Regions from separate parts of the Shewanella sp. MTB7 genome, predicted to be linked through region 1. Evidence: predicted binding sites of a transcription regulator. Region 1 holds the regulator's gene; each other region holds the start of a gene.

Region 1 (5,674 bases):
GAGATCATCGGTGTCCATGCGAGCGGCTGCTTTTGCAACTCGTTCGGGACTCATCTGTTTTATAAAACTGTCTTTGAGATCTTCACCGAGCTCATCGAGGATCTCACCGGTTTGATCTTGATCGATGAGTTGCCATAAGACCTGACGAGTTCTGGGCGGGGATGATTCGAGAATAAAGGCGATGTCAGAGGCTGCCATATCATGGAGCATATTTCTGACGTGGACAAACATACCGCTGCCTAGGGCTTGAGTTAGCTGGTTTAATCGTTGATCAGTAAGCGCATTATCTAATACTTCAATTGGCATAGCGCTCCCCTCTGAGCTATCTGTATCTAGGGCTAAATACAGATTTACGGTGGTTATATGAAATTTTTGTGATGCTTAGTGGTGAGGTTTAACTAGCTTCATCAAATTTGGCGTCAACTAGGGCGCAAATGGCATCGAGTGCCGCACTTGCATCTTGACCTTCTCCGAGTAGGGTTATGGTTTTCCCTATACCCGTTTCTAACATTAATAGGCCTAACACACTCGCCGCAGAGGCTTTCTTATCACCTTGTATGATGGTGACTTGGGCATCAAATTCCGAAGCAAGTATTGCAAGTTTAGTTGCTGCCCGTGCGTGGAGGCCTAGCTTGTTACAGATGGTAACCTGACGTTCCAGTTTAGTCATTGCTTAATTCACGGTGGCGAGCTTGGACTGTATGTTTGCTTTTGCTAAAGAGTTTAGCTAGCTGCTCTGTGACATAGACAGATCGATGTTGGCCACCGGTACACCCTATTGCAATTGTGAGATAACTGCGATTGTTGCGTTCCAGTTGTGGCAACCAAGTTTCCAGTAGATTCTCAATTTGCCAGATAAACTTATTAACAGTGGGCTGCTGGCTAAGGAAAAGTTGTACTGGCTCATCGAGGCCTGTCATTGGTCTAAGCTCTGGCTCCCAATGGGGATTGGGTAAAAATCTGACATCAAACATAAAATCAGCTTCTACGGGCATACCATATTTGAATCCAAATGATTCAAAGTTAATGACTAACTCTTTATCCACACTGCCTAATAAGATCTCCCTAACTCGGTTGCTGAGATCGTAAATATTCAGGTTTGAGGTATCAATATAATGATCGACAAGTTTAGAGAGTGGTTCTAACAGCACTCTTTCATGATCTATCGCCTCTTTGAGTGAGGTTTTATTTTTTGATAGTGGGTGGAGACGACGTGTTTCACTGTAACGTTTGAGTAGAACTTCATCGCTTGAGTTTAGAAAGAAACTTAATAGCTCAGTACCTTCTGGTAGATTTGAAAGCTGTTTCTCTAACTCTGTTTCGTGCATATTACGAACATCCACACTAATAGCCACAAGGTCTGTGCTATCTTTGAGCTGTTCAAGTAATGTGTCCATAAGTGGCAAAGGTAAGTTGTCGACACAGTAGTATCCGAGATCTTCCAATACCCTGAGGGCGACAGATTTTCCCGAACCGGAGCGACCGGATACCATAACCAGTTTCATTGTGTTATCACCTGATAAAGTTCTGACTCATCTTGTGTTTTTCGTAACTGCTTTAAAATTAGTTTGTCATTAAGCTTTTCTGCCATAGCAGATAAGGTACTTAAATGCTGCTCACATTGATCAGCTGGAACTAATAGTGCAAATAATATATCTACCGGCTGTTTATCAATAGAGTCGAAAGCAATTGGCTCCTCGCACTTTATGAGTACCGCAACGGGTTGACTAATATTGGCTAACCTTCCATGTGGAATGGCTATGCCGTTACCTATACCTGTGCTGCCCATTTTCTCTCTGGCTAAAAGACTTTCAAAAATCTCTTGAGAGGAAAGGTTAGGGTACTGGACAGCGGCAAGATCGCTTATAAGTTCCAGTACCTTTTTCTTACTGCCCGGAGTGGCGCAAGTTGTACATTCCGGCTGCAGGATAGTGCTTAATTCCATCGTTAGTGTTTTATTTGCTTCTCTTTATGTTTAATAACCTGACGGTCGAGCTTATTTATCAGGGAGTCGATTGCGGCATACATGTCAGCATGTTCTGACATAGCAAAAACCTCTCCACCAACAAGATGAAGTTTAGCTTCTGCTATTTGCTGCATTTTCTGAACATTTAAAATAACGTGCACATTATTGATCTGATCGAAATGTCGTTCAAGCTTTGAAAATTTTTCTTCAACATACTGACGAAGAGATGTTGTGATTTCGATATGATGACCTGTTACGTTAATTTGCATAGAAATACTCCTCCGGACTCGATTGTGTTTGAAAGCACGCTCGTCGATTAGAGGTTTACATTGCATATTTAGGTATCTGACTAACGTCACAATGTTTAACCTCAACATATTAATATCTTAATTTTCAAAAATATTCTATAAGCTCTTTCTTTGATTTGATGGTGGTATGAGCAAAGCCTCACGGTACTTGGCTATGGTTCTTCTCGCTACTTTAATGCCTTGTTCAGCTAACAGTAGTGCCATCTTACTGTCACTTAATGGTTTCTGTTGGTTTTCTGCAGCAACTAGCTTCTTAATAAAGGCGCGAATTGCGGTTGATGAACATTCGCCACCGTCGTCGGTACCCACATGACTTGAGAAGAAGTATTTCAGTTCAAAAATACCTCTTGGGGTGTGCATATATTTTTGGGTTGTGACACGTGAAATGGTCGATTCATGCATCTCGACCTCTTCAGCGATGTCATTTAACACCATAGGCTTCATCGCTTCTTCACCGTATTCAAAGAAGCCTTGTTGAAACTTAACAATGCAGTTCGAAACTTTAAGTAAAGTATCGCTACGACTTTCTAAACTCTTGATAAACCACTTAGCTTCCTGCAAGTGTCCACGAATAAACTGACTGTCTGCCTGACTTTTAGTGCTGCGGGCCATGGATGCATAATGTTGGTTTACATTTATTTTGGGTAAGTAATCTGGATTTAGTTCAACTATCCAACGACCTTTTTTCTTGGTCACTGTGACATCAGGGATCACATATTCATCACGGTTTGGTGTTATGGCGAGTCCTGGACGGGGATTCAAGGTTTGAATCAACTCTATTGCTTGCCTTAACTCATCCTCTTTTAGTTTGGTTTTACGCATTAAGAGACGGAAGTCTCGGCCGGCGATAAGATCCAGGTGTTCTTTGATTAACAGTCTGGCGTTATCAATATGAGGCGTTGTGCTAGCGTATTGAGCGAGCTGGATGAAAAGACATTCGCTGAGATCGCGTGCTGCGACTCCAATAGGGTCAAAATGTTGAATACGTTTAAGTACAGCTTCCACTTCATCGAGTTCAATTTCGGGATCGCCCATAGCCTCTAAAATATCGTCAGTATTTTGTGTCAGGTAACCACGTTCATCGACCGCATCAATAATGGCGGTAGCAATGGCGAGATCGTTATCTGAAAATGGGGTTAAATTCTTTTGCCACTCAAGATGCTCAAATAAACCTTCACTGGTTTCACCTTGAAAGGGGAGATCGTCGTCTCGCATTGCACCCGAAGCTGAATTAGGGCTTGCCGTATAGACTTCATCCCAAGTGGTATCCATAGGCAGATCTTCAGGCATAGAATCTTGTGCTAAGGCCTCGGAAGTTTCCAATGTCGAACTGTCTTTTTCGACGACAGTTTCAGCGGAAGCACTGAAATCTGTTTCATCATTTATCTTGGCATCGCTATTGTCAGCTGTTGCGTCGACCTGCTCTTCATCCAACTCAAGTAGAGGGTTGGAGTCTAGTGCTTGTTGGATCTCCTGTTGCAGTTCCAGTGACGATAGCTGCAACAGACGTATGGCCTGCTGAAGCTGTGGAGTCATGGTTAAGTGTTGACCCATTTTGAGCTGGAGTGACGCTTTCATGTACTGCTATTCCCTTCTTTGTACTTATTAAAATGAGAAAGCCTGCTGGAGTTATTTTGGAAGTCTTCGCTTCCTAAATACACTTCATTAGAATGAGTAATATCGATGTATCATATCCATTTTCTAGGGGGGAAATCATTCCCTAGATTAACTATAGCTTGAATTGTTCTCCTAAGTACACCGCTCGTACTTGCTGATTGTCTAAGATTTCTGCGGGTGTTCCTTCGGCAATTAAATTTCCATGACTCACGATATAAGCATGCTCACAAACGTCTAATGTTTCCCTCACGTTGTGATCAGTAATAAGCACTCCAAGACCGCGACTCTTGAGCTGTAAAATGATTTTTTTAATGTCGATGACCGAGATAGGATCGACGCCAGCAAAAGGTTCATCGAGTAAAATAAACTTTGGGTTCGCGGCTAATGCTCTTGCTATCTCTACACGTCGACGTTCGCCGCCGGAAAGCGACATTCCTTGACTATCTCGAATATGAGTAATATGAAACTCTTCCAGTAGATGTTCTAGTTGCTCTTCTCGTGCATTTTTATCAAGTTCATCTCGAGTTTCCAGTACGGCCATAATATTATCTCTGACCGATAACTTTCTAAAGATGCTTGCTTCTTGGGGCAAGTAGCCTATGCCTTTACGAGCACGCAGATGCATAGGATCTAGGGTGAGATCATCATCATTAATAAAGATCCGCCCTTTATCACTTTGAACTAGCCCTACGACCATGTAAAAAGTGGTGGTCTTCCCTGCACCATTAGGTCCAAGTAGACCAACAATTTGGCCGGTTTTGACGGTTAAGCTGACATCTTGTACTACGGCACGGTTCTTATAGCTTTTCGCTAGGTTTACAGCCTTTAACGTCAAAGAGCTCATTTAATCTCCTGAGTGTTTAATGCAGATTCGGCTAGTGTCTTTGGCTGTTCAACTTGTGCTTCTGGCTGAGCTTTTGAAGGAGCGGGTTGTGTCTCTGGCTTTGTGTCTTCTTGATAACTTTCAGGTTGAATTATAGTGATAACACGATCATTACCTGTGCTCTCGGCAATGAGCTGTTGTTTAGCAATGTTATATTGAATTTGATCGCCTGTAACTTGACTGCCATCTTGCTCAAGTGTCGCATTGCCCTTCAAGATAAGCGTGCGCTTAGATAGTTCGTAGCGGATCTCTTTGGCACTGGCATGTGCCGGACGGCCATCTTCCATTATTTGTGAGTAGGTTGCCGGATTACCTGTGGCAACCAAAATACGCCCACCAGAGCCCTCTTTGGTGAAAGCTCTGAGCATATCAGCATGTATTCTTACTGAGCCTTGAGTCACTTCAACTGGGCCATTAAATATGATTTGATTATTTTTAATATCAGCTTCTTGACTTGCCGCAGATATTTTAACTTCTTGTCGTAAATCATCAACTTTTGCTAAGCTACTAAAGCTAACTAGGCAGAGTAAAGCTGTGATGACACAGGTATTTTGTTTCATATATTCCTTCAATTTGACCTAATAATTGTCAATTATAATCACCTAGGTACTTGAGCACTCTCTAGGTGAGGGTAACTATTGTGCTGAATATGTGCCATTAACCTGGCTGGTCAATTTAACACTTTCTGCGTTGAGATCGGCATACAAGCCAACCCCCTTAATAATAAAGTCACTACCAGTAATGTAGATCTCTCTATCGGATGTCATGATCATAGTATTAAGATCTAACTCTAGATAACTGGTTTTTATTGATTGAATTGGTTCTTGCGAGTTTATAGCATTGATAATAACATTGTTCTCGAGTATCACTTTACCCGAACCTTTATTCATGGTGCCTTTT
Region 2 (5,674 bases), 2.4 Mb from region 1:
TACCAGCGCTATCGTATTCTAGTGTGATGATATCCGAGATATCAGTGCGAGGACCGTCAATGGTCATCTTCTTTAAAATAGCGTTCGAATGATTTATGTAACTATATGTGGTTTTTCTCTGCTCACCGTAATTACCATGGCTACTTAAGTCCGTTTTAATAACCGATTTTAAACGCCCATTGGAGAGGTAATCATAATCAACTCTTAAATCTCTACTTGTCAGACGAGCGATTTTATTTTGACCTGCCAACCAGATATATTCTTGAGTAAACGCTAACGCTGTTCCTTTAGCAGTGATTTTGGACTTAAGCTGACCATTTTCAGCAAAGTCATACTCTGTTAAATTACCATTCCAATCGGTACTGGTCTTTTTTAAACCTGTTGCAGTATAGGTAATATTTTTAACTGCGTCGGGACAATCAATAGAGGCAACTCTATCTACAGAAGCTAACCTCTTGAGAAAAACAGGCTCCTCTGGGGTACCGACTTTAATTTTAGTGTAATTATATTTAGTCTTTTGCCCTAATGGATTTGTCACTGTAGTTGAATTCGTTGAATAACTAAAAGTACTCTTCTCGACACCACCGGTATGTTCAGATGATATTGCATCCCCACTGCTATCATAAACAAAAGAAGCATAATTTCTATAATTAATATTGATGCGTGATAACTTGCCGCCAGTGTAATAATAGTCGGTAACGTGGCGAAGTGAACCTGGTTTAACGACCTTTGCTATTCGATTATTTACATATGTATATAAATATTGATTGCCAGCATTATCTTCGACCTTAGTGACATCACCATAGTACATTGTATAGTGCAACCAGCGACCCGATGAATGAGTCACTCTAATGCCATTTGAGTAGCTATAGGTATGCGCAATCCCTGTTGGGTGGGTTCTTTTCAGTATTTTACCGCTAGTATCATATTCTTCGGTAATGCCGCCTTCGGTCTTTAAAATCCACTTGTTACCTGATTGAGCCAAGGTTTGAATCGAATCCTCTTTATAATCCGACCATGTCCCTTGTGCATCTTTAACAAACTTAATCTGTTTCCCATTTGGTCTATGGTTGAGAATATAGCCTTTAAAATCAAGCTTAAAGCGAAGGTTACTTGACCATTTAAACCCAAACCATGAGTTACCTCTACCCTTTGAGTTATATGTTCGCTCAATTTTAAGCGGGAATTCCCCCTTACCTTGAAAATCAACAACCTTCTCAATCTTTGCCCCTGTACGCACCATAATTGGATTAGCGCAAGTTAACCCTTCAGATAAACCAGTATCGAATCCTTCGATCTCATCTTCTGCTAGTAATTCCTCAAATGCTTCATCCATCAAATCTTCTAAATCAAGGTATTTAATATCGCTAGGAGGAGGACGCTGACCAACAGTTCCAATACACTCCATAACTTCACAGTCATCATCAGTATCCCAAATATCAGCTTTTACAGAGTGGCTTTGGCTTAATCCACCTAGCGCTAAAAATATTAAGAAGAGAAATGATTTATACTCAAGTAATTTGTCCATAACTTCATCCTTGTAGTTCATTGCGTAAATAGTTTACAAACATTCGAGTTAAATGCAACCAGACTAACTAGCAAAAGCCTCTTTACAGTGTTCAATACTTGGCAGCGCCTATAAATAGATAAACAAACGATGTAATATTGATATTAAAAAGATAGAACAATAACTTCTGATTAAGCGGAAAGGGGTTTTGATTAATAAAATGTAAGGCTGTTAATGGCTATATTAGTCTTAGAGTTGTATTAACAATTTGGATTTTTAATTTATATAACGAAATAATTCGGGTAGATGATGTAAGAATCGTAACAAATACTCTTAATGTAAATCGAAGAGATATTTATATAGGAGATAGGGCAAAGCAGAATGTCTGACCCAAGGACGATTCATCTAGAATGCCTAACCGAGACTCTGGTTAGCTTCTTTATTTCGTAAGTAAACTGAGAGTATATATCTTAGTGAATATAGTCCAAAACGAAGCGGTCGTAGCCAATGGCCCAAAAATCGAAGAGGTAAACAACCAAGTGTGAATGCGGCTATGACCTTCGACAGCAAGGACGCTGTCGTAGAGGCTATAGGGATATACTTGCGCCGAGTCATAGAAGTATTCACACATAAGGCATGCTGCAAGCAATAAACACTAATTCAGCTATGGTATTCAACAAATAAACTAAATACCAAACCAGCCCAATGAACCGAACCCAAAAGATACTTCAAACTTGCTATCAGGCAAGTCAGCAAACTTTTGTTCAAAAATGAGTTCGCTACTCGAAGAACCTAAATCGAAGAGATAAACAATCAGGTGTGAATGCGGCTGAGGGCGTTGGTGGCAGGGCCGTTCTATGACATCCATGTCACCACGGCATTTCCTATATCCATATAGGTCAGATGCCACCGTCGAGCGTATAGGGACATATTTATAGCGTCCCGCAGAAGTATTTACACATCGGCCTGCTGCAAGCAATAGACTGCAATGAAGCGATGGTTATCAAGTAATAACCAAACACCAACTCAGCCAAATGAACACATCAAAAAGAAATTTGAAGCATTGTTATCCGACAATGCGACTGAATCTGTTGTAAGCAATAAACAACCTTGCAGTTATGGTATCCAGCAAACCAACCAAACACTAAGCCAGCCCAATGAACCAATCCAAAAAGATATTTGAAACTTGCTATCAGGCAAGTCAGTAAACTTGTTATCCAACAAGTATCAAGTCACTTAATGAGTTTAAGTAACTGCTTAAATCTTTCACCTACGGCCTCATGTTGAAGTTCAAACAGCAGTGATTCCATATTGGTGATCTGTGCGCCTTTAGCCTGCATCATTTCTATGCCTAGCTGTTTGTTTGCAGCTGTGCGGGATGAGATAGCATCGACAACCAGATGGACATCAAAGTAGTTATCCAGTAGGTCATGACAGGTTTGGTAAACGCATACATGGGCTTCTATACCAACTAAAAGTATCTGTTTACGGTTTAATCCAATCAGCTGCTCTTTAAACTTCTCAGCTTGCCAGCCGCTAAAATGTTGTTTAGCTATGGGGTGACAAGATTTTATTAGCTCTTCATGGACAGCTGGAGTGGTTGGTCCTAGTTTGTCAGGAAGCTGCTCTAACCATAGGGTGGGTATATCAAATAGGGCAGTGCCTTTAATTAGGTTCACTAAGGTTTGGTGTAGCTCATCACTACGATCCATTATTTGGGCTAATTTGCCCTGAACATCCACGACGACTAATACACACTCTTGTGGTTTCAACATCTATGTCACTCAACTCTGCTGGATAATCATTTTATTCTACTGTTAAAAATACCCTTTCCAAATAGGTATTTGGTCTAAGAAATAAGGCGCGCTATTTTTGTGCGATGAGCTTAGAACTGCACTTACTTGGTGCGGGTGATGGTCGCAATATTGGTAATTAATATCTTAACTCATTAAAAGTTAACAGTTTGTTAAGTTGGCCTAATGATTGAATTAATAAATGAAAGAGAAGAATAATTATTAATTTGGAGGTCTGGATGAAATTAGTCAGCGCGATTATTAAGCCGTTTAAATTAGACGATGTTCGTGAAGCCATCGCTGGGGTGGGAATTGAGGGGATGACAGTGACTGAAGTTAAAGGCTTCGGGCGTCAAAAAGGACATACAGAACTCTATCGTGGTGCTGAGTATCAAGTGGATTTCTTACCCAAGGTTAAACTGGAAATTGCGACTAAGGATGAAAATCTCGAACTGCTTATCGAGTCAATTGTCAGTGCTGCGCGTACTGGAAAAATTGGAGATGGAAAAATATTTGTGACTGAACTCGAACAGGCCATCCGTATTCGTACGGGCGAGTCAGATAATGAAGCACTTTAAGGGGGAGATGTTATGGAAGATTTAGTGAAGTTAGGTGTAACGGTATCAGAGTTAAGATTTGCGCTGGATACATTCTATTTTTTGATTTCTGGTGCCTTGGTGATGTGGATGGCAGCAGGGTTTGCCATGTTGGAAGCTGGACTTGTTAGATCAAAAAATACTACCGAGATCTTAACCAAGAACGTTTGCCTATACTCTATTGCATGTGTGATGTATCTGATTGTTGGCTATAACATTATGTATGTTGATAACAGTGAAGGTGGTTGGTTACCTTCGCTTGGCACGCTGATCGGCAACCAGGCTGCAGATGCCGATCATGCCCTTGAATCTGATTTCTTCTTCCAAGTGGTATTTGTTGCGACGGCTATGTCTATTGTTTCCGGTGCCGTTGCCGAACGCATGAAGTTGTGGGCATTCTTGGCCTTTTCCGTGGTAATGACAGCATTTATCTACCCGGTTGAAGGGTATTGGACTTGGGGTGGTGGTTTCCTTTCGGAAGCGGGATTTGTAGATTTTGCCGGTAGTGGTATCGTGCATATGGCTGGCGCAGCTGCAGCGATTTCAGGGGTATTATTACTCGGTGCTCGACAAGGTAAATATGGCCCCAATGGGCAGGTTAATCCTATACCAGGTTCAAACTTACCTATGGCTACATTGGGTATGTTTATTTTATGGATGGGTTGGTTTGGGTTTAACGGCGGCTCTCAGTTATTGGTTTCTGATACTGAAAATGCGACGGCTGTTGCTAAGATTTTCCTCAATACAAATTCAGCTGCGGCATTTGGTGCCGTGTCATCATTAATTGTTTGTAAGATGGTGTGGGGTAAAGCGGATTTGACGATGATCTTAAACGGTGCGCTAGCCGGGCTTGTTGCGATCACCGCCGATCCGCTTTCACCCTCTCTGGCTATGGCTGGTGTGATAGGTTTAGTGGCTGGTGGTTTGGTTATTTTCTCTATTGTGGCGCTAGATCGCATTAAAATCGATGACCCTGTCGGCGCTATTTCGGTTCACGGTGTTGCTGGTTTTTTTGGTTTGATGTTAGTGCCTCTTTCTAATGCTGATGCAACGATTTTGGGTCAACTCTATGGTGCTGGTGTTATTTTTGCTTGGGTGTTTGGTGCTTCTTTCGTTGTTTGGTATGTGTTGAAGCTTACTATGGGGATCCGTGTTACTGAAGAAGATGAGTATAAAGGCATGGATGCATCGGACTGTGGTATTGATGCTTATCCTGAGTTCGTATCGATTAAAGGTACACGTTAAACTTGATTAGTTAAGGGCCAATTATCTAGATATTGGATTAAATGCCAGCCTCTATTGGGCTGGCATTTTTGTCTCTAGGATAGGCAAGGGAAAACTTGAGCTGTGTCTGTTTGGTGTGTAATAATTGAACTATGAAACGTGTTATTTGACGGAGAGGAATTATGGCTATCTGCTGGCGTAAGTTTGCATCGAATCTAGTGTTCGTTTTGTTTATAACTCTCTTTGCTTATAACGTTTTTGCGGGGCAGGTGGTGGTGCGTAAATCCAGTGAACCTTTCGATGCTTTTGCTGTGCGTGATCAAGTATTACTTGATCATGAGTGGAAGCAAGCGTTAAGAATGCAGCAGCAGATCCAGATATTGCAGGTACTGCCAGCGGCTTGTATCCCTTTTTCTCGCCCCTATATCTATTACCTATGCAATGGTCTTTCTTATCGACCTTATCACTATAAAAACAAAGAGTTGTACATTAAAGTCGACGAGGTAAATCAACCTCCTATGCTCAGGGGAAAGGTAGAATAACCTTGGGCATAT
Region 3 (5,674 bases), 3.0 Mb from region 1:
GTTAAATGTGAGGTGATCACCCGTTGAAAATGGTGTGATCACGGTTCTTTCCACAATTCCACCGTTAGGAATACGACCCACTGTCGGTGTATTTTGAATTACTTTAGACCCGTCCAACCCCTCAGCACTAAAGCCACTGACAACCATACTTCCCTGCGCAATGGCATACACATTGCCGTCAACCCCTTTGAGGAAAGTTTGCAGTAATGTGCCTCCTCGCAAACTTTTCGCCTCTCCTAAACTTGAAACCGTAACGTCAAGAGTTTGACCTGGTTTAATAAATGCGGGCATTTCAGCACTAACCGCGACCACGGCAACATTTTTAATTTTTGGCCTTAGGTTATCCGGCAAATTAATGCCGAAATTTTTCAGCATAGTTTTAAAGGTTTGTTCTGTGTAAGTTGTTTTCTCGCCAGTTCCAGGCAAACCGACAACTAAGCCATAACCTATCAATTGGTTCGTTCTCACACCTTGGACATTGGCAATATCCTTTATCCTCTGTGCTTGACTAGTACCTGAAACTAACAGCAAAACAAATAGATAAAATAGTTTAAGTTTCATTTTCATTCCCCTTAGAAAGGCCACCAACTGCCCATAAAGAAAGAGCTTAACCAGCCCACTTTTTGAACCTCGGCAAAGGTCCCCGTTCCACTGTACTGGATCCGTGCATTGGCGACGCGTGGAGAGTCGATAGTATTATCTGGACGTATATCCTGTGAACGAACAACACCAGTAAGGCGTACAAACTCATCACCGTTATTAATGCTTATCCATTTTTCGCCACGAATGACTAAATTGCCATTATTCAATACCTGCATTACATTTGCGGAGATACTGCCAGATAAGCTATTACTTTGATCTGCATCAGATTGCCGTTTAGTGTTCATACTGTCTGAATATTTCAAATCGATAGGTTGCCCACCAATCGTAATATTACCACCACCTGCATAGATAGGATCCAAACTTAAGTCCGTGCCTTTTTTAATCTCATTGTTAGCACTTTTCTTTGCTTGAGTCTGCTCCATTAGGATCACCGTAATGATATCACCCACCTTCAAGGCTTTAATATCTGAATAGAGGCTAGATGCTCGACTGTCCTGGTACATTGAACCTGTTGCCGCAATTTTAGTCGGTGGAGCCTCTGGGTAAACCGGGGCATAATAAGGGTCGTCTGCAATGGGTTTTCTCCCCGTTGAACTACAGCCTACTAATGCTGGCATAAACAATATTATCAATATGCCCCAAAGCAATAACTTATTCATGTCGATGCCTCTACAAGTTTTGATTAACATATGACAGCATTTGATCGACAGCAGAGATAACCTTAGAGTTCATCTCATAAATACGTTGACTCTCTATCAAGTTCACCAGTTCTTCGGTCACATTAACATTCGATGTTTCCAATGCTCCCTGACGAATGGCTCCCATACCATCTAACGAGGCAGTTCCCTGAATGGGTGTGCCACTGGCTCCCGTTTCAGTATATAAATTCTGACCCATAGGATCTAATCCACTTGGATTAATAAAGTCGGACATAGTTAACTGACCAACCACCTGACTCTCTGCAGTACCCGGCGTTTTAACTGAAACTTCACCCTCAGCAGAAACCGTAATACCTGTTGCATTATCCGGAATTGTAATTGAGGGCTGAACCACGTAACCGGAACCAGAAGTCACTATTTGCCCCGTATCATCTAAGGTAAATTGTCCATTTCGGGTATAAGCTGCGGTCCCATCTGGTAACTGGATGTCAAAAAAACCAGGCCCTTCAACCATCAAATCTAAAGAGTTATCAGTGGTGAGCATGTTGCCTTGAGTAAACACTTTTTGCGTGGCAACCACTTTTGTCCCCGCACCAATATTAAGACCGTTAGGCAGCTTAGTATTTGATGCGCTCACACCGCCAGCCTGATTGACGGTTTGATATAAGAGGTCTTCAAAAACAGCACGACTTTTTTTATAGCCAACGGTACTGGCATTAGCCACATTATTGGAGATCACTGAAATGTCTGTTTGCTGGGCATCTAACCCAGTCTTACTTATCCATAACGCCGGATGCATAATATATCTCCTAGCTAATGCGCATTAACGAAGCTGATGCTTGGTCCATCTCTTCAGCAGTTTTCATCATTTTGACTTGCATCTCAAATTGACGTTGTATACTAATCAAAGACACCATCTCATCGACAGCATTCACATTACTGCCTTCAACAGCGCCACTTTCAACACTAACAAATGGATCTGCGGGTGCTATCTCTCCTGACATCTGTCTGAATAGACCATCAGCACCTCTCATCATGTTTTGATCGCCTGGGTTAACTAACTTAATTCGACCCACCTCTTCAATCACTTCAGCTGTTGCCCCTAATGGCCTTACCGAAATAATGCCATCTTGAGCTATTTCAACTTTCTCAATAGGAAGCGGTAGTACGATAGGACCGGAATCCCCCATTACTGGGTTTCCTCTGTCGTTACGTAATAAACCAGAGGTATCAAAACTTAAACTCCCGGAACGAGTATATGCTTCACCCCCGTCGGCACCTTGCACAGCAATCCAACCACTGCCATTAACGGCAATATCAAGATCCCGTCCAGTCGTCTTAATCGGACCAGAAGAAAAATCTGCCGATGGGCTCTCTGTCATTGCAAATACTCGGGTTGGCAAACCTTCACCAAAGGCTTGCATCGAACGGGCTTGTGCCATACTGGCTTTAAAACCATCAGTATTGGCATTGGCTAAGTTGTTCGCACGAACCGCAAGCGAATTCATATTCTGCTTAGCGCCGCTCATCGCGACGTAGAGTAATTTGTCCATCCGCTCCTCCGTCAATCTTTCACTTAATTCTCTATATTAAATAATATAGAGCAAATTACGTGCCAATTAGAAAGTCTCGCAGGCTAAGATAAAGAGTCAACAGATGACGGAACGCTGGCGCTTACGGTAAAAACTTAAGACTAATAAAAAAGCAAAATCAATTATTTGATTTTGCTTTAAATGTACGGCATTACTTTTGACTTTACTGTGAGCGAAGCGTTCCGTAACCGCTAGTCGTATTCGCCTTAGCTTTTAAGCCACGGCTTGTTCTTCTCAGCGATTAACGGATCTGAAGTATCGTCTGCTGCAGCGTATTGTTTACTTCCAACGTTCTCGAGTTAGCCTGAAAATTTCGTTGGGCAGAGATAAGATCCACCAGCTCAGTCGTCAAGTCTACATTTGACTGCTCAAGTGCTGACGAACGTATACTGCCAAATGTACCACTGTTTGCTTCACCTGCGAGTGCAATACCTGAATCTAAACTGGCCTTCCAAGAGGTGTTTCCCACTTGAGTCAAACCTTGTTCATTAGCAAAGCGAGCCAGAGCAACTCGGGCTAGCGGTACTGTGGAACCATTACTATAACTGGCATTAATCAGGCCATCGGCGCCCACTTCAACATTAGTCAAACGACCCACGGTGGTGCCATCTTGAGTTAATTCAGTCACTTCAAAAGTAGACGAATATTGAGTCGGATTATTGAATTTAACCGTCAAACTCTGTGTACCATCGGCTCCAGGACCTAAAACACCAGCACCATTAACACCTAACTCTTCAGTTAAGATAACAGCGGGATCGCTTCCAGTATAAGCACCGGTATCATTATAGGTCATTACCGAACCTTTCCAGCCACCAGCATTTGTCGCAGTGCCTGTACCGTCAGCAGTTCCATCACTGTTAGCATCGGTCTGGTACGTACCTGCGGCACCGGCCAAATCAACTTGTTTACCATCAACGGCATAAAATGCGACCCAGTGGCTTGCACCCGTGTATGCCGCTTGAGGTGGACGAACAAAATAGGTTGTCATAACATGAGGCTCACCTAGAGAGTCATACATAGTCACCGCTGTCGAATTGTTATAAGTATCACGGTCATTGGGATCAAATGCAGCGGGATCTAATGTTGAATCTGCCGCATTTAGATTCATCTGTATGCCTATTCCATCTGTTTTCTTTGGACTACCTGCCGAATCTGGAATAATAACGGGACTCGTTGTGGTTAAGCTCACAGAAGTCGAATTCCCATCTTTATCTACACCGAACGTTTGCAAGAAATTACCTTGAGAGTCAACCAAGTAGTTATTGGAGTCGACCTTAAAAGCCCCTGCGCGAGTAAAGGTGTGGTCTTGTGAATCCAATCCACTAGATGTGACAAAGAAACCGCCACCATTGATCGCCATGTCTAAGGCATTATTGGTAAATTGTAAACTACCTTGATGAAACTGCTGAGCAACCTGACTCGTCGTAGCACCACCACCAACCGCAGTTTTACCATTAGCAAAAATTGAGTTTGCGTAAACATCAGCAAACTCAGCTCTAGATTCTTTAAAACCGATGCTGTTAACGTTAGCGATGTTATTCGCTGTAGTATTTAAGTCTTTCTGGGCAGCGGAAATACCACTCAATGCTATGTTAAACGACATAATTCACCTCGATTTAAATTCATTTCTAATTAGCTTTCAGAGACAGCTAAGACATCACCAATCTTAATCCCGCCAACCCCACGTAAATTAAGGATGGCACCAGTACTGGCCGTACCTAATGAAACGCTGGTGACATGGGCATAAGTTGAAACGGCCAGTTCTTCACTCTTACCATCAACCTTACCGGAAGCTTTGATGGAGTAATTGCCATCGGCTACTGGTTCACCATTTTTATTCAGTCCATCCCAACTGACATCGATATTTCCCCCCGCACTGCCATCAACAGTAAAAGTCTTAATCAACTGACCGGTATCATCCTCGACACGCACTGTGATACTTTCGATTGTTTCAGGAGTACTGATAATCCCTTTGATCTCTCGACCTTCAGCTGAGACATTACCTGTATCTGATGGAATTAGTACTTTTTGCCCGACGAGACCTGAAGCTTGCAGCGCTTGGCTTGACGTCATAACAGTATTCAGATTAATAATTTCATCATTGAGATTATTAATGCCATCCACTGTCGAAAACGAAGCCATTTGTGCAATCATCTGGTCGTTATCGACGGGCTTAAAAGGGTCCTGCATCGACAGCTGTTGACTCAGTAATGAAAAGAAATCCTCCTGAGTCAACTCTTGATTATTTGGCTCTGGGGTCGATGATTCATCAGGAAGACGAATCGCATCAATAAAAGGATTACCTGTTGTTGAAGTCTGCTCAGCACTTTGAGTTGTAGCAGCTTGAACCGCCGATGCTGTTTGTTTTGCTGGCGCCACAGACTGATTTGATGTCTGCGAAGTTCCACCTAACGTTTGCGCACTATTTAACGGATTAATGAGGCTCACTGATTACCTCCTTCTATTTGCCAATTCTGAGAGTTTGCTGAAGCATTGACTTCGCCGCTTCAGCTACCTGGACATTCATTTGATAGGAACGAGATGCAGATATCATGTCGGCCATCTCCTCCATCACATTCACATTCGGTTTATAAATAAAACCATCATTATCAGCCATTGGATGATTGGGAGAAAACTCCTTCTGCAAAGGCGCATCACTCTCAACAATGCCTTTTACTACAACAGATTGAGAAGACTGTTGCTGGTGGCTGGCTTTGGCCATTTCGGCCTCAAAAATAGGGTGTCGAGCACGATAGGTTGCATCAATACTACTGGAGACAGAATCTGCATTCGCAATATTACTGGCTGTAGTATTTAACC
Region 4 (5,674 bases), 2.9 Mb from region 1:
CTTTCGCAAAAATGCTAAGGATATTTATAATTACATATACACTGCCAATAAAGCAGTACAACAATAAAAAGGAGTATGACATATGTCGTACAACGTAAATGGTCATGAGATCACAGTTAGTTTTCCGGTAAATTCTATTTCTCTAAACAAGTCTTCTATCGCATTCACCGATAGTCTTGGGAAAAATAGACAAACATTTTCAAAGCGTACAGAAGCATTAACGTTTATGAAATGGTTGCTTTCAAGCAACAAGTAAATCAAAAACAAGTTATAAAAGTTAACATTATGCAATTCGATACTCTCCTCTCATTAGTATCGAGTGTTCTTTAAAAGAACAGATAGGACTGACTTCATTACGTCGGCTATTAAGCATTAAAGCAGCATCTACCTTTGGTCTAGGCCGTATCAATTTCACAGATACTTAGCCTGACCAACTGGTAAAAACTTCAAATATTTCCTTTCAAACCTAAACTCTTAATACTCATTATCCAAATTTACGTTTATACCTTGGTAACATGCTGGTATTGCCTAATAAACCACCTTGATGTATATACATAATTGGATCTTGTTTACCTCTCTTTCTTAGGTATTCTTCAAGCGTCAACCAACCGATAGGGTCATATAAGAGTTCAAACTCAATTCCCTGCTCACCAACATGTTTCCACATGTCATAGCATTCACGATATAGTTTGCCAAAATGGTATTTTCTCGACAAAGAGACAATTTGCGGATGAAATTTCTCTATCTGACAAAGATCAGTAAACTGTAGGCTCAAATAATCATCTCCCCCCACACATGCACAAGTCAACACTCGGATATTTACACCTGACTGGATAAAATGCTTATTAAGAAACAGTGCAGTTGTACCTGTGCCAGAAGGAAGAAATACGGTTAAATTGGGATGCTCAGTTTGAACTGCCCAGTCAATGATCTCTTTAGCCAATTGAGCAACACCAAATTCAGCGTACTCACAACGTCCTCCTTCGGGAACAAATAATGCGTTGGGCTCATTAACTAATACAACTTCTTCTATATATTGTGCACTGTCACGACCAGCTCTATCCGGCTGCTCACTAAGGTCAATCACATTTGCCCCGTTTTGACATGCAGCAACATAGTTGCCCTCTGTTTGGATCTTAATTTGTGCAGCAATATGATCCACATAAAAGTCTAAATCCCAGCCCCGAAGTTTAGCTAATGCCGACATAGAGTAAAGAGAGTTAGCTTGAGGCGATCCGTAACCGATTAGTTTATTTGCTCCAGGAAAATCATGGGCAAGAAAATAAGCAAACTTGCGCGCCTTATTGCCAGAAAACTCTGGATGTAGAAGATCATCACGTTTAATAAAAATCTCTCTGTCAAACATGTTTATTGAATCTACAGGTGTATTGCTTAACTTCATATAGAGATAAACCGTCAAATCGTATTTCCTAACGCATTTTACCACTTAGATCAGTTGAGCAAAATAGCCAATCACGAGTATTTCTGACTAATAAGACAGAGCCAACAAATAATAAAACCCAACAATTACAGCAAGATGAAAACTTGGCACAAAAATAGCTTAATAAAAAATATTAATCATGAAAAGTATACTCACCTATGATCTTTTTATGAGTCTATATCTTTAATTATGGAGTTATTAATGGCCGTTTTACGTTTGATATTTAACATCGCTTGGTTTGTTCTTGGTGGTTTCGTGATGGGACTTGCCTGGTGGTTCGCAGGTTTACTTTGTTATATTAGTATTATAGGCATTCCATTCGGGAGAGCATGCTTTGTTATTGGTGAGATGACATTCTGGCCATTTGGCCAAGACCATATGAATCGAAAAAATCTCACTGGTAACGAAGATATTGGAACAGGCGCTTTCGGAACTATTGGGAATATAGTCTGGTTTCTACTTTTTGGGATCTGGCTTGCCATTGGTCACCTGACTCATGCGCTAGCCTGTTTCGTTACAATTATAGGTATTCCATTTGGTATACAGCACCTTAAATTGGCCATATTGAGCTTAACACCAATAGGACAAACTGTTGTCACAAGGGCGTAAAGCTTACATTTCTATCTGCTAGATCTATTCTGGCCCTCGAGTGGGCCAAAATAGATAATAGGGTATCTAAATAACTAAAGTGACGTCATCGATACGACACTCAAAATGACCATATTGAGTAAAAAAACACCTTAAAAACCTATTTATTTGTTCTATTTTCTATATAAGTTGAAAGCATTGAGTCTTCATCAATTTTGGCAAGTCCAGCGTTGACAATATCACGCCAGAAATGCCCTTGCGGGCTATTAGTTAACGCGATAGTTAGTTGTTTATTTTCTAATATATTTCTATTTACTTGTACTTTATTGCTCAGAGGTTTTAACTCTTTTTGTAAAAGTAGGAACTGCAGCACATTAACATCCATCACTGCAGCATCAATTCTGGCAGTAGCCACTTTAGTCAAATTATGTTCATCAGAATTAACCACTTCAACCTTTTGAGTTCCTAGTTTTATCATAGCATCGAGCTCTACTGTATTCACATAGTCACTGACAACACCTAGGGTGTATTGATTAAGATCTGCCATTTTTGACCAGCCTATAGGATGTAATTGTCGCTCTACTAACCCTAAAGGACTGGTACCTAATACATCGGAAAAAACAAATTTTTCAGTTGGATAGATATATGCGGGTAGGTAACCTTCATATTTAGAATTGTTTCTATTAACCAACCTCACAGCTCGACTCCAGGGATAAAAATCCACAACAAGCTCATGACCCATCACATTAACCGCTGCACGAGTTATCGCAATGATAGCGCCCTGCTCTGCTAACTGACTTCCGGAGTAAGGGGGCCAATGAAGAGAGACTAGATGTAAGGTGTCAGCTTTTATCTGAGTAGCAACAATCCCTCCAAGTATCCCAACGAGAAAACCAAGAGCCATAATGAGTGTTCTGCCTTTACTACCGCGAATTAAACCAGTAGCACCATCGATATTATAATCCCCTTAAAGCAATAAAACGGATTCATTACTCATTAGTGATTTGTTGAAAGTATAGATGATTTAGCTCGAAAATAAATCAACCTTTGTTACAATTTTTGCCTAGCAAAAGAGGGGGAGAATAGTGAGAATATAATGAAAGATGAAGAAGGGGAAGCTGCTTATGCTACGAAAGACTGCCATAACAGTCCTAGGTGGAGGACTCACATTACTAGGAGCTGCACTGCTCATTTTACCAGGACCCGCTTGGTTACTGTTACCGATAGGCTTAGCCATTTTAAGCCTAGAATATCCTTGGGCTAAAACTTGGTTACGTAAAAGTCAGAAACAATTGTCGACATCAGCTGCATGGCTTGATAGAAAAATGCTGCTGTGGAGCATAAAACGTTAACTCGTTTATATCGCAAGCATACTTAACCATCAAGTTCACACTTTACAAGCAAAGTTTGAACTTGAGCTAAGATCCTATCTAAAATTCACATTCTTGTCCGAGATCTACTTCACTAAAAATCAATCCAAATATGCGATAGTCCCTATCTAAACAAAGTGTTATAAAAGTATGTGAGAACTGAATATTATGTTTACGTCGATAAATTTAATCGAATTAAACATCTTAATCAAAGGTCTATTATGAAACCATTTTCTCCCTTAGCACTTGCCATTATTGCTGCAATTTGCACCTCTCCAGTTATGGCTAAAGAACCTATTGAGATCATTAAATCTACAATGATCACTGAGCCAGAAAAAGTTGAGTTGGGTAAGATGCTTTTTTTCGAACCACGGCTATCAATGTCTGGATTTATTTCGTGTAACTCTTGTCATAACCTCTCCACTGGTGGTGTAGATGCATTACCAACTTCAATTGGTCATAATTGGCAAGAGGGTCCAATCAACTCACCGACAGTATTAAATGCTGAATATGGGTTAGCACAGTTTTGGGACGGTCGTGCTAAAGATCTCAAAGAACAAGCTGGCGGTCCTATTGCCAATCCAAAAGAGATGGGCTTCTCTCACGATCTTGCCGTGTCAACTATCGACTCTATGCCAGCGTACAAAGCAAGATTTGAAAATGTATATGGTGATAGTAAGATATCAATTGACAACATTACCGATGCTATAGCCGCCTTTGAAAAAACACTGGTGACCCCAAACAGTCCTTTTGATCAGTACTTATTGGGTAACAAATCTGCGATTTCTGATGAAGCCACCGCCGGATATCAACTATTTAAAAACAAAGGTTGCGTGAGCTGTCACAACGGCCCAGCTGTTGGGGGAACCATGTACATGAAGATGGGATTAATCAAACCATTCCATACTAAAAACCCGGCAGAAGGTCGAATTGCGGTAACTGGTAATGCGGCAGATATGAACGTATTTAAAGTGCCGACATTACGAAATATTGAGTTAACCTACCCATACTTCCATGACGGTGCAATTTGGAGCTTAGAAGAAGCCATTAATGTTATGGCCGAAATTCAGTTAGGACAAAAGTTGTCAAAGCAGGAAAATATAGAGATGATCGCGTTTCTTAAATCATTAACTGGCGATCAACCTCAAATAGTCTTGCCTATTTTACCGCCGTCGAATGCGAATACACCAAGACCAGTTCCATTTGCTGAGTAATTTACGCAAATAAAACTAAAATAGAGATACTAGCAAAAGTTGGCATCTCTATGCATTTAACTTTAATGAAATACAGTTAAACCTCTCCAAGATCGCAAGTAATACCCCTCTACGACGCATATTGTCCATCACTCCTGGACTAAATTGTTCTAAACGGGTCATGGCTGTAAGTAATAGCTGACATTCATATAAACTAGCATCGGCAATGTATTCCGGCCTGTCGACTAAATGGCTATTGTGATACCAATCATCCCAATCAAAATTAGTTAATAACAAACGATATTCTGATAACTCTTCTATAAACTCATGCAGTTTACGTCCAGAGTTTACGTACTCTCCACAAGCTAAATCACTCACATATTTAGTATAATGTTCTGAGATATGACTGAGTAGTATCTGATTCATCTGATGCCTCCTTCAAACTGATAAAGCAATATTCTTGTTAATAAAAGAGCTTTTCTCTTCAATTATTAAGAGAAGCTGCATATGCCGTACCATCTATAGAGTTATCTTAAAGCTGGACATCTGAACCTAAGCTTAACAATACGAATAATTGATGAAGCAAGATCACTCTTTATTTCCATCACATACATGAGCTTAACTTTATAGTCAGTTTAAATTGGAACTAAAATCGATTATCAAAATGTCGAGAGAAATTTGAGTTTTTATTTGAATGAGAAATCAAATTTTTGACATATTCAACAAAATAAAACGCTAAATTTCATATTGCAATGCAATTTAGTTAGCCAAACTGCGTTTTCGCAAACTCATCCAGTATAAACTGGGTAAATAATAGACCAGCCTTTCCTAATGGTCTTTCCATCGTGGATACCAACTTTGGACTAAAGCTATATCGACTGCCACCATTAAAATCAACTTCAACCATCTCACCGCTCTCAAGTTCCTTATGTATAAGAAAATCAGGCATCCAGCCGAAACCAAGCCCAATCTTAAGTGCATTTTTCTTCATGATAAAATCTGAAAGATAAAAAACCTTATCACCACCAAACTGCAACTCGTCTTGATAATTAATATCGGGGGAGGAGTCTTCAATCGTTAAC

Evidence for each region. The regulator sigma-54, encoded in region 1, starts transcription at its own class of promoters, with help from an activator protein. The targets are predictions, from matches to a motif close to GTTGGCACGNNNNTNGNNT.
Region 2: HWQ47_RS06095 (P-II family nitrogen regulator) is a predicted target of sigma-54. The motif match lies at 3,478-3,496, and genes of this name have one in related genera.
Region 3: flgF (flagellar basal-body rod protein FlgF) is a predicted target of sigma-54. The motif match lies at 2,864-2,882, and genes of this name have one in related genera.
Region 4: HWQ47_RS10830 (YccF domain-containing protein) is a predicted target of sigma-54. The motif match lies at 1,545-1,563, and genes of this name have one in related genera.

What each region holds. Positions count from the first base shown of each region.
Region 1 is NZ_CP085636.1:5,487,059-5,492,732, reverse strand. Features, by position in the region: gene mgtE (magnesium transporter) at 1-306, opposite strand, end outside; gene HWQ47_RS23980 (HPr family phosphocarrier protein) at 395-670, opposite strand; gene rapZ (RNase adapter RapZ) at 663-1,505, opposite strand; gene ptsN (PTS IIA-like nitrogen regulatory protein PtsN) at 1,502-1,945, opposite strand; gene hpf (ribosome hibernation promoting factor) at 1,948-2,235, opposite strand; gene HWQ47_RS23960 (RNA polymerase factor sigma-54) at 2,371-3,852, opposite strand; gene lptB (LPS export ABC transporter ATP-binding protein) at 4,004-4,735, opposite strand; gene lptA (lipopolysaccharide transport periplasmic protein LptA) at 4,732-5,334, opposite strand; gene lptC (LPS export ABC transporter periplasmic protein LptC) at 5,410-5,674, opposite strand, start outside.
Region 2 is NZ_CP085636.1:1,476,948-1,482,621, forward strand. Features, by position in the region: gene HWQ47_RS06075 (RHS repeat-associated core domain-containing protein) at 1-1,528, opposite strand, end outside; gene HWQ47_RS06080 (hypothetical protein) at 2,193-2,375, opposite strand; gene HWQ47_RS06085 (hypothetical protein) at 2,496-2,690, shown strand; gene HWQ47_RS06090 (hydrolase) at 2,740-3,282, opposite strand; gene HWQ47_RS06095 (P-II family nitrogen regulator) at 3,540-3,878, shown strand; gene HWQ47_RS06100 (ammonium transporter) at 3,891-5,141, shown strand; gene HWQ47_RS06105 (hypothetical protein) at 5,303-5,662, shown strand.
Region 3 is NZ_CP085636.1:2,167,148-2,172,821, reverse strand. Features, by position in the region: gene HWQ47_RS09205 (flagellar basal body P-ring protein FlgI) at 1-561, opposite strand, end outside; gene flgH (flagellar basal body L-ring protein FlgH) at 573-1,262, opposite strand; gene flgG (flagellar basal-body rod protein FlgG) at 1,273-2,061, opposite strand; gene flgF (flagellar basal-body rod protein FlgF) at 2,072-2,815, opposite strand; gene flgE (flagellar hook protein FlgE) at 3,096-4,457, opposite strand; gene flgD (flagellar hook assembly protein FlgD) at 4,487-5,302, opposite strand; gene flgC (flagellar basal body rod protein FlgC) at 5,316-5,674, opposite strand, start outside.
Region 4 is NZ_CP085636.1:2,556,854-2,562,527, reverse strand. Features, by position in the region: gene HWQ47_RS10840 (hypothetical protein) at 83-256, shown strand; gene HWQ47_RS10835 (1-aminocyclopropane-1-carboxylate deaminase/D-cysteine desulfhydrase) at 485-1,402, opposite strand; gene HWQ47_RS10830 (YccF domain-containing protein) at 1,643-2,050, shown strand; gene HWQ47_RS10825 (substrate-binding periplasmic protein) at 2,190-2,933, opposite strand; gene HWQ47_RS10820 (PGPGW domain-containing protein) at 3,154-3,381, shown strand; gene HWQ47_RS10815 (cytochrome-c peroxidase) at 3,681-4,613, shown strand; gene HWQ47_RS10810 (DUF6508 domain-containing protein) at 4,662-5,018, opposite strand; gene HWQ47_RS10805 (LysR family transcriptional regulator) at 5,356-5,674, opposite strand, start outside.